Linked DNA regions of Vreelandella piezotolerans. The main gene of each other region encodes a partner of the protein of the gene in region 4 in a complex. Links are inferred from orthologs where the notes say so. Each region holds a gene or a part of one and is shown on either strand. Other genes may lie near its edges.

What was found.
Region 1: the proteins of sdhA (region 4) and GYM47_RS06255 are in contact, whole or in part, in a crystal structure (PDB 6C12), measured with the Escherichia coli proteins. The link is inferred for Vreelandella piezotolerans from one-to-one orthologs.
Region 2: sdhA (region 4) and GYM47_RS15790 share a complex: the UniProt entries of both Escherichia coli proteins name them as parts of the enzyme complex. The link is inferred for Vreelandella piezotolerans from one-to-one orthologs.
Region 3: sdhA (region 4) and frdD share a complex: the UniProt entries of both Escherichia coli proteins name them as parts of the enzyme complex. The link is inferred for Vreelandella piezotolerans from one-to-one orthologs.

What each region holds. Positions count from the first base shown.
Region 1 is NZ_CP048602.1:1,355,639-1,358,866, reverse strand. Bases 5-2,933 are described here. They hold GYM47_RS06255 (FAD assembly factor SdhE), read right to left. Parts: upstream 1,652-2,933; coding sequence 1,358-1,651; downstream 5-1,357. Other genes in these bases: lapB (lipopolysaccharide assembly protein LapB), read left to right, coding at 2,568-2,933; GYM47_RS06245 (lipopolysaccharide assembly protein LapA domain-containing protein), read left to right, coding at 2,262-2,567; GYM47_RS06250 (integration host factor subunit beta), read left to right, coding at 1,870-2,166; GYM47_RS06260 (hypothetical protein), read right to left, coding at 1,000-1,398; nadB (L-aspartate oxidase), read left to right, coding at 5-995. Also shown: more of nadB, read left to right, coding at 1-4; more of lapB, read left to right, coding at 2,934-3,228. UniProt on the Escherichia coli protein: An FAD assembly protein, which accelerates covalent attachment of the cofactor into other proteins.
Region 2 is NZ_CP048602.1:3,443,935-3,447,084, reverse strand. Bases 300-3,150 are described here. They hold GYM47_RS15790 (fumarate reductase subunit C), read left to right. Parts: upstream 300-1,449; coding sequence 1,450-1,851; downstream 1,852-3,150. Other genes in these bases: menB (1,4-dihydroxy-2-naphthoyl-CoA synthase), read left to right, coding at 2,307-3,150; frdD (fumarate reductase subunit FrdD), read left to right, coding at 1,848-2,243; GYM47_RS15795 (succinate dehydrogenase/fumarate reductase iron-sulfur subunit), read left to right, coding at 683-1,417; frdA (fumarate reductase (quinol) flavoprotein subunit), read left to right, coding at 300-686. Outside these bases: more of frdA, read left to right, coding at 1-299. UniProt on the Escherichia coli protein: Two distinct, membrane-bound, FAD-containing enzymes are responsible for the catalysis of fumarate and succinate interconversion; fumarate reductase is used in anaerobic growth, and succinate dehydrogenase is used in aerobic growth.
Region 3 is NZ_CP048602.1:3,443,241-3,446,322, reverse strand. Bases 1-2,783 are described here. They hold frdD (fumarate reductase subunit FrdD), read left to right. Parts: upstream 1-1,085; coding sequence 1,086-1,481; downstream 1,482-2,783. Other genes in these bases: menC (o-succinylbenzoate synthase), read left to right, coding at 2,405-2,783; menB (1,4-dihydroxy-2-naphthoyl-CoA synthase), read left to right, coding at 1,545-2,405; GYM47_RS15790 (fumarate reductase subunit C), read left to right, coding at 688-1,089; GYM47_RS15795 (succinate dehydrogenase/fumarate reductase iron-sulfur subunit), read left to right, coding at 1-655. Also shown: more of menC, read left to right, coding at 2,784-3,082. UniProt on the Escherichia coli protein: Two distinct, membrane-bound, FAD-containing enzymes are responsible for the catalysis of fumarate and succinate interconversion; fumarate reductase is used in anaerobic growth, and succinate dehydrogenase is used in aerobic growth.
Region 4 is NZ_CP048602.1:1,103,199-1,106,410, forward strand. What follows is about bases 281-3,193. They hold sdhA (succinate dehydrogenase flavoprotein subunit), read left to right. Parts: upstream 281-805; coding sequence 806-2,581; downstream 2,582-3,193. Other genes in these bases: sdhC (succinate dehydrogenase, cytochrome b556 subunit), read left to right, coding at 281-461; sdhD (succinate dehydrogenase, hydrophobic membrane anchor protein), read left to right, coding at 455-802; GYM47_RS05140 (succinate dehydrogenase iron-sulfur subunit), read left to right, coding at 2,609-3,193. Also shown: more of sdhC, read left to right, coding at 84-280; more of GYM47_RS05140, read left to right, coding at 3,194-3,212. UniProt on the Escherichia coli protein: Two distinct, membrane-bound, FAD-containing enzymes are responsible for the catalysis of fumarate and succinate interconversion; the fumarate reductase is used in anaerobic growth, and the succinate dehydrogenase is used in aerobic growth.

The DNA.
Region 1 (3,228 bases), 250 kb from region 4 along the record:
GTGGGCTCTATCGCCACACCACCACCCCTTCGCCCAGCAGCGGCGAAGGGATGATAATGGCAGCCGAGCTGGGCGCCTCGCTCTGCAACCTCGAGTTTCAGCAGTTTCACCCCACCTGCCTTTACGACCCGCACGGCCCGGCTTTCCTCATTAGCGAAGCAGTACGAGGTGAAGGGGGACATTTGCTCGACGAGACGGGCCACCGTTTCATGCCCGACCTGGACCCGCGCGCCGAACTTGCCCCGCGAGACGTGGTGGCGCGCGCCATCGACGCGCACATTCAGCAAGGCACACTGGGGCACGTTTGGCTAGACATTCGTCACCTCGGGCAGGCAGCCATACGCCATCACTTCCCCACGATTTTGACGCATTGCGCCTCACGGGGAATCGACATTACGCGCCAGCCGATCCCCGTTGTTCCCGCCGCCCACTATAGCTGCGGCGGTGTCGCAACGGATCACGTGGGCGCCACACAGGTCGCCAACCTCTACGCGATCGGAGAAACCGCCTACACCGGCCTTCACGGAGCCAACCGTATGGCCAGTAACTCACTCCTAGAGTGCTTGGTGTATGCTAGAAGCTGTGCGCAGCACATCCTTGCGTCCCCTAAGCACGCACGCGAGACGGTCACGCAAGAAACCGTAAGCCCCCCTCCCTTAACCCCAGACGCCCCTTTTGACGCTAAGCAGCTCGACCGGTATCGCCACACGATGCGTAGCATCATGAGCCAACATGTTTCCATCGTTCGGAGCGATCAAGGCCTAGAAGCTGCCCGCAGAGCGTTAGCCGCTCTGAGCGATGAATGGGAGTCGAACGAATCCGCCAAGGCACATCCAGAGAGCATTCGCTTCCAGCAGGCCCTGGCATTGGCCAAAATGACGGTGATGGCCGCCGCAAAGCGCCACGAATCACGGGGGTTGCACTACTCAAAGGATTGGCCGCGCCCCGCACTGGATACTCAGCCATCGTGGATAAAGCTAGATGACCTGGTCTAAAGGATCAGCGGCCCGGCCGATGAAAGCAGCGACGCAATGCGCGCTGACTGGCATTCGGCAATGAGTCGGGCCACACCCACATTCGCCGGGCACCGATACGCAGACCGACCAGCCAAGGCCCAAGGTAGTCACAGCTTACACCTAATCTCACGCCCGGCTCACCCGTGCTCTGCAGCCAGTAACCTTCCCACTGACTGCCGTTTTGCACCAGATGAAGCTCACCACACCGTTGTGTACGATAAGCCCTAACGATCAGCCACACGCTGATCACGAGCATACCTGACGACACCCAGACGCTTAATGCCCGAGCGGTGAGTAGTGCCAAACCCAGCACCAAAGCAACTTGAACACCAACGGCTAATTTAGAGCGTACGATAGGCAGCGTTATCGGTGGTTTCAGCATGCTCGACGATCATCTGGACGAGATGGCGAAGCTCAGGGTCTTCGGGCCATTCTCGATGCATCAACCACACGAACAGATCTTGATCCTCTTCTTCGATCAAGCGCTGGTAGGTGCGCTGTTCCTGTTCGCTTAGCGCGTCGAATCGCTGCTCCAAAAAGGGAATCAACAGCAGATCCAGCTCCCACATACCGCGTCGGGAGTGCCAGTAAAGCCGCTTTCGTAGAACGGCAGCAGGGGAAGTGTCGTCGCTCAACGGTCGCTTCTCCGAGTCAGTGAAATGAAAGGCCAGTATACCGAAGCTGCAGGGTCGCGCCAGCGCCGAGCATCGCCTATGCTGTTAATCAGCTTTGTACTTACCTAGTACCTTGTTTTATCTGAATTGTTTTATGCGTTTATGCGCAGTATGCTGATTTCGATGTTATCGAGGTCGCATGTGCGTCACGGCCTTTAAAGTTCGCAGGGAGCCAACCGATGACCAAATCTGAATTAATCGAACAAATTGCGATGCGTCAACCGGAGCTATCCGCCAAAGAAGTCGAGACGGCGGTGCGTATTATCTTGGACGATATGACCGATGCGCTTGCCAACGGAGGGCGAGTGGAGATACGTGGTTTTGGCAGTTTCTCGCTTCACTATCGCGAGCCGCGCACAGGGCGCAATCCTAAAACCGGTGACCCGGTGGACCTGGATGGCAAGTACGTCCCGCATTTCAAACCGGGCAAGGAGTTGCGCGAGCAAGTCGACGCCAGTCGTGCGCTCGGCTACTGACCGCGAAAGTAGCGGTATCCGACCTTCTGCGGGATGACGCCGTGCCGAGACTCAGACACAATAGCACCATGAATGTCACTGACTAGGAAACTCTCATGCGTTGGATCAAAGGGCTGATTCTGGCCGTCATTTTATTGGTAGTGCTGCTGGTCGGCATTTTGTTCGCCGTCAATAATCAGCAGGCCATCCCCTTGAACCTGATCTGGGCCGAACTGCCTCCGGTCTCGCTATCGGTGTGGTTGCTGGCCACGTTGGCGGTTGGCGTCATCGTCGGCATGCTGGCCATGCTCGGTGTGTACGTCCGCCTAAAAGCGCAGCTCGCCCGTAGCGAGCGCCACAACAAACAGCAGCGTAAAGAGCTAGACCGTTTACGTACGCAGGGGTTTAAGGAACTTGCCTAAATGCAGGATGCGGTGCTGCTAGGCGTTCTCTTGGCAGCCATAGCCATTGGCTTTGGCCTGGGTTTTCGCTACGCCCACCGCCGCGCCCAGCGACCCTCCCGCGCTCCGGGCCTCTCCAGAGAATACTTCGTCGGGCTGAACTACTTATTGAACGAGCAGCCTGACGAAGCCATCAAAACGTTCATCCATGCACTAGATGTCAACAGCGAAACCGTTGAGACACACATTGCCTTGGGGAAGCTGTTTCGCTCGCGGGGTGAAGCGGACAAAGCCGTCGGCATCCACCAAAACCTGCTCGCCCGCCCCGCCCTCTCTACCACGACCAATGAAATCGTTCAGCTCGAACTCGCACGGGATTTCATCGCCCTGGGCGTGCATGATAGAGCGCAGCGTTTGCTGCGGGCACTGCTGGAGCACTCCAGCCAAGAGGACCTGCGCCTGGAGGCTAAACGACTATTGATCGACCTGCTCGAGCGTGAAAAAGAGTGGCAGGATGCCTTAGAAATCGTTCAACCGCTCATGAAACAGCAGCCTGCCATGCGCCGACCTGCCTCTCACTGGCTATGCGAGCTTGCTCAGCAAGAGATCGACCAATCCAGCCGTGCTTTGGCACGTAAACATCTCAAAAAAGCGCTACAGCTAGACGAGCGTTGTGTACGTG
Region 2 (3,150 bases), 2.3 Mb from region 4 along the record:
CCGATCCCCAGTGTGAAACGACCATTGCGGGTCTGTACGCCGCCGGGGAGTGCGCATCGGTAGGCCTGCATGGGGCCAACCGGCTGGGCTCCAATTCGCTGACCGAGCTGCTGGTCTTTGGCCGCTTGGCTGGGGAGCAGGCCAGCCAGCGGGCTGCCCGCACCGACTGGGTGGCGCTGCCGGTCTTGCAGGCGCAGGCCCAGCGGCAGCAGGCGCGGCTGGCCACGCTCTGCGATGGCCAGGGCAGCGGTGAATCCTGGGTGACGCTCAAGCACGCCATGGTGCAGGCCATGGAGAGCGGCTGCGGCATTTACCGCACCGAAGCAGGCATGCAGCAGGCGTTGGATACCCTTCGCCAGCTGCGCCAGCGCTATGCCCAGGTGCGAGTAAGTGACACCAGCAAGATTTTCAATACCGAGCTGCTGGAGTGCCTGGAGTTTGGCTACGGGCTGGAGATCGCCGAGGCGTCGTGCCTGGCCGCGTTGGAGCGTCGCGAATCCCGGGGTGCCCACCAGCGCCTGGACGAGGGCCTGCAGGCCCGTGACGACGTGGGCTATCTCAAGCATAGCCAGGTGTTTTACCAGGGTGATGCGCCCGCCGAGCTGCGCTGGCAGGCGGTGGATACCCGCTTTTCGGCCCCGGCCGCGCGGGTTTACGGGGATGCGGCCAAGGGAGGCAAGGCATGAACAAGCACATCAGCATCAAGCGTTACCTGCCCGACAGCGCAGCGGAACCCTACTGGCAAACCTACGACGTTGCTGTGGAGGACAGCACCTCGCTTCTCGACGCGCTGAACCATATCAAGGAGCAGCAGGACAGCACGCTGAGCTACCGCTGGTCTTGCCGAATGGCGATTTGTGGCTCCTGTGGCGTCATGGTCAACGGCATTCCCAAGCTGGGCTGTAAAACCTTCCTGCGCGACTACCCTGGCGAGATTCGTATCGAACCGCTGGCGCACTTCCCCGTGCAGCGGGACCTGGTCGTGGACATGGCGCTGTTCCTGGAGCACCTGGCGGCGGTGAAGCCCTACCTGATCGAACAGGACCCGGTGCAGACCTTTGATCCCGGCCAGGCGCAGCCCCACACACAAACGCCTGAACAGCTGGCGCGCTATCGGCAGTTTGCCAACTGTATCAACTGTGGCCTGTGCTATTCGGCGTGCCCGCAGTTTGGTTTGAACCCTGAGTTTCTGGGGCCTGCGGCGCTGACCCTGGCGCACCGCTACAACCTGGACAGCCGGGACCAGGGCAAACGTCAGCGCATGGCGCAGCTCAACCGCCACGATGGTGTCTGGAGCTGTACCTTCGTGGGCTTCTGCTCGCAGGTATGCCCCAAGCACGTCGACCCGGCCGCTGCGGTCAATCAGGGCAAGGTCGAGGCCGCCAAACATACGCTGATCGCACTGTTCAAGGGCTGATTGGCCAGAACGAACCGTCGGGAGAGTGCCTCATGGAAAAATCATCATCACAACGGCTGCCGCCCTTGAAGCGCAACTGGTGGCTGAAGCACGGTTTCTTCAAGCGCTATATGCTGCGCGAAGCCACGGTGGTGCCGCTGGTGTTTTTCATTCTCTGCCTATTGGCAGGAGTGTTCGCGCTGTTGCAGGGCCCGGCGAGCTGGCAGGGCTGGGTGGCCTTTATGGGCTCGCCGCTGGTGCTGCTGCTGAATGCGCTGGCGCTGGTGGCCAGCCTCTATCACGCGGCCACCTTCTTCGTGCTGTTTCCTCGGGTCATGCCGCTGCGCGTGGCGGGGCGCAGCGTGCCCGCTGGTGCCATCGTTGCTGGCCAGTGGGCGGGGGTCGTGGCAGTGGCGGTCGTGTTGTTCTGGCTCTTGGGGAGGGGCGGCGCATGAAAACCTCACATCAAAAAGCACCCCTGGGTCAGCCTCGGCAAGCCTATGACGAGCCCCTGTGGTGGGGGCTGTTCAGTGCCGGGGGCGTCTGTTTTGCCGTGGTCTTGCCTGCGGTGATTCTGTTCATCGGGCTATTGCTGCCGTTGGGCCTGCTGCCCGCCGAGGCGCTTGGCCACGAGCGGGCCTCCCGCCTGCTGTTCAGCCTGCCCGGCGTGCTGTTCATCGGCGCCGCCGTGTGCTTGCCGCTGTTTCATGCCGCCCACCGGCTGCGCCATGGCCTATTCGACCTGAGCCTGGGCCAGGACACTCGCAACAAATGGCTGATGTACGGCCTGGCGGCCCTGTTGAGCCTGTTGGCGCTGGCTCTGGTGGTCGTGGGCTGGCTGCGCTGAGGCCCGCCCGCGAACACGGCCGTATCAAAAAGAACGCACACCCCTGATAAGCACGAGGTCAGCATGATCGAAGGACTCACGGAACAGGCGCTGTATGCCCCCATCAAGTGGCAGGACGCCTCGCAAGAGTACCAGGACATCCTCTATCACACCGCTGAGGAGGGCATTGCACGGATCACCATCAATCGCCCTGAGGTGCGCAATGCGTTTCGCCCGCAAACGGTGAGCGAGATGATCCATGCCCTCGGCCGCGCGCGCCACGACAGCGCCATCGGCGCGATTCTGCTGACCGGGGCGGGCGAACAGGCCTTCTGCTCCGGGGGCGACCAGCGCATTCGTGGCGACTACGGCGGCTACCGCGACGAGGCGGGCACCCATCACCTCAACGTACTGGATTTCCAGCGTGACATTCGCACCTGCCCGAAGCCGGTGGTCGCCATGGTGGCGGGCTACGCCATTGGCGGCGGCCACGTGCTGCACCTGATGTGCGATTTGACCATCGCCGCCGACAACGCCATCTTCGGCCAGACCGGCCCCAAGGTCGGCTCGTTTGATGGCGGCTATGGCGCCTCCTACCTGGCGCGCATCGTCGGCCAGAAGAAGGCGCGAGAAATCTGGTTTCTCTGCCGCCAGTACGGCGCCGAGCAGGCCCTCGACATGGGCCTGGTCAACCACGTGGTGCCGCTTGACGAGCTCGAGCGGGAAAGCGTGCGCTGGTGCCGCGAGATGCTCCAGCACAGCCCCATGGCGCTGCGCTGCCTGAAAGCCTCGCTCAACGCCGACTGCGACGGCCAGGCGGGGCTTCAGGAGCTGGCCGGCAACGCCACCATGCTCTACTACATGACCGAAGAGGGCCAGGAGGGGCGCAACGCCTTCAACGAGAAGCGCCGCCCGGATTTCTCCCGCT
Region 3 (3,082 bases), 2.3 Mb from region 4 along the record:
GGAGGACAGCACCTCGCTTCTCGACGCGCTGAACCATATCAAGGAGCAGCAGGACAGCACGCTGAGCTACCGCTGGTCTTGCCGAATGGCGATTTGTGGCTCCTGTGGCGTCATGGTCAACGGCATTCCCAAGCTGGGCTGTAAAACCTTCCTGCGCGACTACCCTGGCGAGATTCGTATCGAACCGCTGGCGCACTTCCCCGTGCAGCGGGACCTGGTCGTGGACATGGCGCTGTTCCTGGAGCACCTGGCGGCGGTGAAGCCCTACCTGATCGAACAGGACCCGGTGCAGACCTTTGATCCCGGCCAGGCGCAGCCCCACACACAAACGCCTGAACAGCTGGCGCGCTATCGGCAGTTTGCCAACTGTATCAACTGTGGCCTGTGCTATTCGGCGTGCCCGCAGTTTGGTTTGAACCCTGAGTTTCTGGGGCCTGCGGCGCTGACCCTGGCGCACCGCTACAACCTGGACAGCCGGGACCAGGGCAAACGTCAGCGCATGGCGCAGCTCAACCGCCACGATGGTGTCTGGAGCTGTACCTTCGTGGGCTTCTGCTCGCAGGTATGCCCCAAGCACGTCGACCCGGCCGCTGCGGTCAATCAGGGCAAGGTCGAGGCCGCCAAACATACGCTGATCGCACTGTTCAAGGGCTGATTGGCCAGAACGAACCGTCGGGAGAGTGCCTCATGGAAAAATCATCATCACAACGGCTGCCGCCCTTGAAGCGCAACTGGTGGCTGAAGCACGGTTTCTTCAAGCGCTATATGCTGCGCGAAGCCACGGTGGTGCCGCTGGTGTTTTTCATTCTCTGCCTATTGGCAGGAGTGTTCGCGCTGTTGCAGGGCCCGGCGAGCTGGCAGGGCTGGGTGGCCTTTATGGGCTCGCCGCTGGTGCTGCTGCTGAATGCGCTGGCGCTGGTGGCCAGCCTCTATCACGCGGCCACCTTCTTCGTGCTGTTTCCTCGGGTCATGCCGCTGCGCGTGGCGGGGCGCAGCGTGCCCGCTGGTGCCATCGTTGCTGGCCAGTGGGCGGGGGTCGTGGCAGTGGCGGTCGTGTTGTTCTGGCTCTTGGGGAGGGGCGGCGCATGAAAACCTCACATCAAAAAGCACCCCTGGGTCAGCCTCGGCAAGCCTATGACGAGCCCCTGTGGTGGGGGCTGTTCAGTGCCGGGGGCGTCTGTTTTGCCGTGGTCTTGCCTGCGGTGATTCTGTTCATCGGGCTATTGCTGCCGTTGGGCCTGCTGCCCGCCGAGGCGCTTGGCCACGAGCGGGCCTCCCGCCTGCTGTTCAGCCTGCCCGGCGTGCTGTTCATCGGCGCCGCCGTGTGCTTGCCGCTGTTTCATGCCGCCCACCGGCTGCGCCATGGCCTATTCGACCTGAGCCTGGGCCAGGACACTCGCAACAAATGGCTGATGTACGGCCTGGCGGCCCTGTTGAGCCTGTTGGCGCTGGCTCTGGTGGTCGTGGGCTGGCTGCGCTGAGGCCCGCCCGCGAACACGGCCGTATCAAAAAGAACGCACACCCCTGATAAGCACGAGGTCAGCATGATCGAAGGACTCACGGAACAGGCGCTGTATGCCCCCATCAAGTGGCAGGACGCCTCGCAAGAGTACCAGGACATCCTCTATCACACCGCTGAGGAGGGCATTGCACGGATCACCATCAATCGCCCTGAGGTGCGCAATGCGTTTCGCCCGCAAACGGTGAGCGAGATGATCCATGCCCTCGGCCGCGCGCGCCACGACAGCGCCATCGGCGCGATTCTGCTGACCGGGGCGGGCGAACAGGCCTTCTGCTCCGGGGGCGACCAGCGCATTCGTGGCGACTACGGCGGCTACCGCGACGAGGCGGGCACCCATCACCTCAACGTACTGGATTTCCAGCGTGACATTCGCACCTGCCCGAAGCCGGTGGTCGCCATGGTGGCGGGCTACGCCATTGGCGGCGGCCACGTGCTGCACCTGATGTGCGATTTGACCATCGCCGCCGACAACGCCATCTTCGGCCAGACCGGCCCCAAGGTCGGCTCGTTTGATGGCGGCTATGGCGCCTCCTACCTGGCGCGCATCGTCGGCCAGAAGAAGGCGCGAGAAATCTGGTTTCTCTGCCGCCAGTACGGCGCCGAGCAGGCCCTCGACATGGGCCTGGTCAACCACGTGGTGCCGCTTGACGAGCTCGAGCGGGAAAGCGTGCGCTGGTGCCGCGAGATGCTCCAGCACAGCCCCATGGCGCTGCGCTGCCTGAAAGCCTCGCTCAACGCCGACTGCGACGGCCAGGCGGGGCTTCAGGAGCTGGCCGGCAACGCCACCATGCTCTACTACATGACCGAAGAGGGCCAGGAGGGGCGCAACGCCTTCAACGAGAAGCGCCGCCCGGATTTCTCCCGCTACCCGCGCAACCCCTGATGGCGCGCGCGCTCTACCGCTACGCGCTTGCGCTGACCAGGCCGCTGACGCTGAACGGCGAGCGGCTGACCCAGCGCGAGGGGCTGCTGGTAAACATCGACGGCCAGTGGGGCGAGATCGCCCCGTTGCCGGGCTTCTCCTGCGAGACCCTGGCCCAGGCCGAAGCCGAGGCGCTGGCCTACCTGGCCGCTTTCGAGCGCGGCGAGGTGCCGACCCCGCAGCTTGCCTCGGTGCAGTTCGGCCTTGGCTGCGCCCGGCGCGCCTGGCCCGAGCGCTTGCCCCAATCACCCGCCCCGTACCCGCTGCTTCAGGGTACGCCTGCCCATCTGATGATCGAGATCGAGGTCCGCCTCAAGGCGTGGCGAACGGCGCCGCCGGAGCGCCTCAAGCTCAAGGTCGCCCGCTACCCCATCAATGAAGAGCTGGCGCTGATCAAGCGGATAAGTGAGCGCTTGCCCACCACCCGGCTGATACTGGACGCCAACGGCGGCTTCACCCGCGAGCAGGCGCGGCGCTTCTGTGCCGGGCTGCCGCCGGGGCAGATCGACTACCTGGAAGAGCCCTGCGCCGCGCTTACCGACACCCAGGCCGTGGCCGAGGCGACCGGCGTGCCCTTTGCGCTGGACGAAACCCTCTCGCGGCAGCGCCCCTGGCAGGCACACCCGCAGCTGGCGGCG
Region 4 (3,212 bases):
GCCGAGCCCCTTCCAGCAACCACTGCCCGCTCGGGCTATGCCCGACCTGTCGCAGAGCGGGCCAAGAGAGTGTGTATAACGCCGTGAATAGCAAACGACCCGTAAACCTAGATCTAACGACGATACATTTCCCACTACCGGCGCTAACGTCGATTACACACCGTATCACGGGTGTGATCCTGTTCGTTGGCCTGATTTTCGCTTTTTGGGCGTTGGGTAAATCCCTATCATCTCCGGCTGGCTTCGATGCTGTCAGCAGTGCCTTAGCCAACAACTTCTTTGCCAAGCTCGTTGCGTGGGGGCTGCTGTCTGCCTTGGCATTCCACTTTGTGGCAGGCATCAAGCACCTGCTGATGGACGCCAATATTGGGGTGACCTTAGAAGGTGGCGTGAAAAAAGCACAGGCGACCGTCGTGGTAAGCGCGGTTCTGATCATTCTGGCAGGAGTTTGGGTATGGTAACCAACATTACGAGTTTTGGCCGTAGCGGTCTGTCTGACTGGCTGATGCAGCGTGTTTCTGCGGTCGTGCTGGCCCTCTATACCGTTTTCGTCGTTGCTTACCTGCTGTTGAATCCGAACCTGGATTACTACACCTGGAGCGGCCTGTTCGAGCAAACCTGGATGCGTATTTTCTCGCTGCTGGCGTTTATCTCGATCGCTGCGCACGCCTGGATCGGTTTGTGGACCGTCACCACCGATTACCTCAAGTCCACTCGCCTGCGCGTGGGTGCCCAGACGCTGATCATTCTGGCCATCTTCGTGTACCTCGTGTGGGGCATTCAAATTCTGTGGGGAGCTTGATACATGTCTAACCTTCGTAGCCTGACATTCGACGCCATCATCATCGGTGGCGGTGGCTCTGGCCTGCGTGCGGCGCTCGAACTAGCAAAATCCGGTAAAAAGACAGCCGTACTTTCCAAAGTGTTCCCGACGCGCTCTCACACGGTTTCTGCTCAAGGCGGTATTACCTGTGCCATCGCCTCCGCCGACCCGAACGATGACTGGCGTTGGCACATGTACGACACGGTCAAAGGCGGCGACTACATTGCTGACCAAGACGCCGCTGAATACATGTGCTCCGAAGGCCCCAAAGCGGTCTTCGAACTGGAACACATGGGCCTGCCGTTCTCGCGTTTCGATAACGGCCGCATCTACCAGCGTCCGTTCGGCGGTCAGTCGAAGAACTTCGGTGAAGGCGGTCAGGCAGCGCGCACCTGTGCAGCCGCCGACCGTACCGGCCACGCACTGCTGCACACCCTGTACCAAAACAACCTCAAGAACAACACCACGTTCTTGAACGAGTGGTATGCAGTCGACCTGGTCAAGAACGCCAGCGGTGACGTAGTGGGCTGTATCGCCATGTGCATCGAAACTGGTGAAGTGGTGCACGTCAAATCGAAAGCCACGGTTCTGGCGACGGGCGGTGCGGGTCGTATCTACGCCTCTACCACCAACGCTCTGATCAATACCGGTGACGGCATCGGCATGGCGCTGCGCGCGGGCTTCCCGATGCAGGATATGGAAATGTGGCAGTTCCACCCGACCGGTATCTACGGTGCGGGCACCTTGGTGACCGAAGGATGCCGTGGTGAGGGTGGCTACCTGATCAACAAAGACGGCGAGCGTTTCATGGAGCGTTATGCACCGAACGCCAAAGACTTAGCGGGTCGAGACGTGGTGGCACGCTCCATGGTCATGGAGATTCTCGAAGGCCGCGGCTGTGGCGAGAAGGGTGATCACGTCTTCCTGAAACTCGATCACCTTGGCGAAGAAGTCCTTGGCAAGCGTCTGCCGGGGATCGTCGAGCTCTCCAAGACCTTCGCCCATGTCGATCCGGCGAAAGACCCGATTCCTGTCGTCCCGACCTGCCACTATATGATGGGCGGTATTCCGACCAACATCCATGGCCAAGCGATCACTCAAGACGAAAATGGTAACGACCAGATCGTCAACGGCCTGTTCGCCTGTGGCGAAGCGGCGTGTGTATCGGTCCACGGTGCCAACCGCCTGGGCGGTAACTCACTGCTCGACTTGGTGGTCTTCGGCCGTGCTGCGGGTATGTTCATCGAAGGCGCGCTGAACGAAGGTATCGAATACCTCGACGCTTCCGAGTCGGACATCGAGTTCGCCATGAAGCGCATCACGCGCTGGAACGAATCCGAAGAGGGTGGCGAAAGCATTCCGGCACTGAAAGCCGAGCTGCAAGACATCATGCAGAACTCTTTCGGTGTATTCCGTGAAGAGAAAAACATGCAAGAAGGTGTCAAAAAGCTGGCGGACCTGCGTGGCCGCATTGCCAATGCGCACCTGCCGGACAAATCCAACGCGTTCAACACGGCTCGTGTCGAAGCGCTGGAGCTGGACAACCTGATGGAAGTGGCAGAAGCAACGGCGATTGCTGCCCTCGAGCGTAAAGAGAGCCGTGGTGCCCACTCGCGCTACGACTACCCTGACCGTGATGATGTCAACTGGCTGAAACACTCGCTCTACTTCCCGGCCAGCAAAGAGCTGAAGAAGCGCGACGTCAACTTCAAGCCGAAAACCGTCGATACGTTCGAGCCCAAGGTTCGTACCTACTAATCTTCGCACCGACGAGAGGGAGTCACCATGTCCAATCTTCAGGTATCCGTATACCGCTACAATCCGGAAACCGACTCCGCACCTTATATGCAGGAGTTTCAGGTCGATACCAAAGGCCGCGATCTGATGGTGCTGGATGTTCTGCATCTGATGAAAGAGCAAGACAGCGGTTTGGCCTATCGCCGCAGCTGCCGTGAGGGTGTTTGCGGTTCCGACGGCATGAACATGAATGGCAAAAACGGCCTGGCGTGCATCACGCCGCTGTCAGACGTCGTGAAAAACAACAAGCTGACACTTCGCCCGCTGCCTGGTCTTCCGGTCATCCGCGATATGGTGGTCGACATGGGGCTGTTCTATAAACAGTACGAGCGTATCCAGCCGTATCTGCAGAACGACACCCCGGCACCGGCCATTGAGCGCCTGCAGTCGCCGGAAGAGCGCGACAAACTGGACGGCCTATACGAATGTATTCTGTGCGCGTGTTGCTCCACATCGTGCCCGTCGTTCTGGTGGAATCCGGACAAATTCGTGGGTCCTGCTGGCCTGCTGCAATCCTACCGCTTCCTGGCCGACAGCCGCGATACCGCAACCCGTGAGCGCCTGACCAGCTTGGAGGATCCGTTCTCGGTTT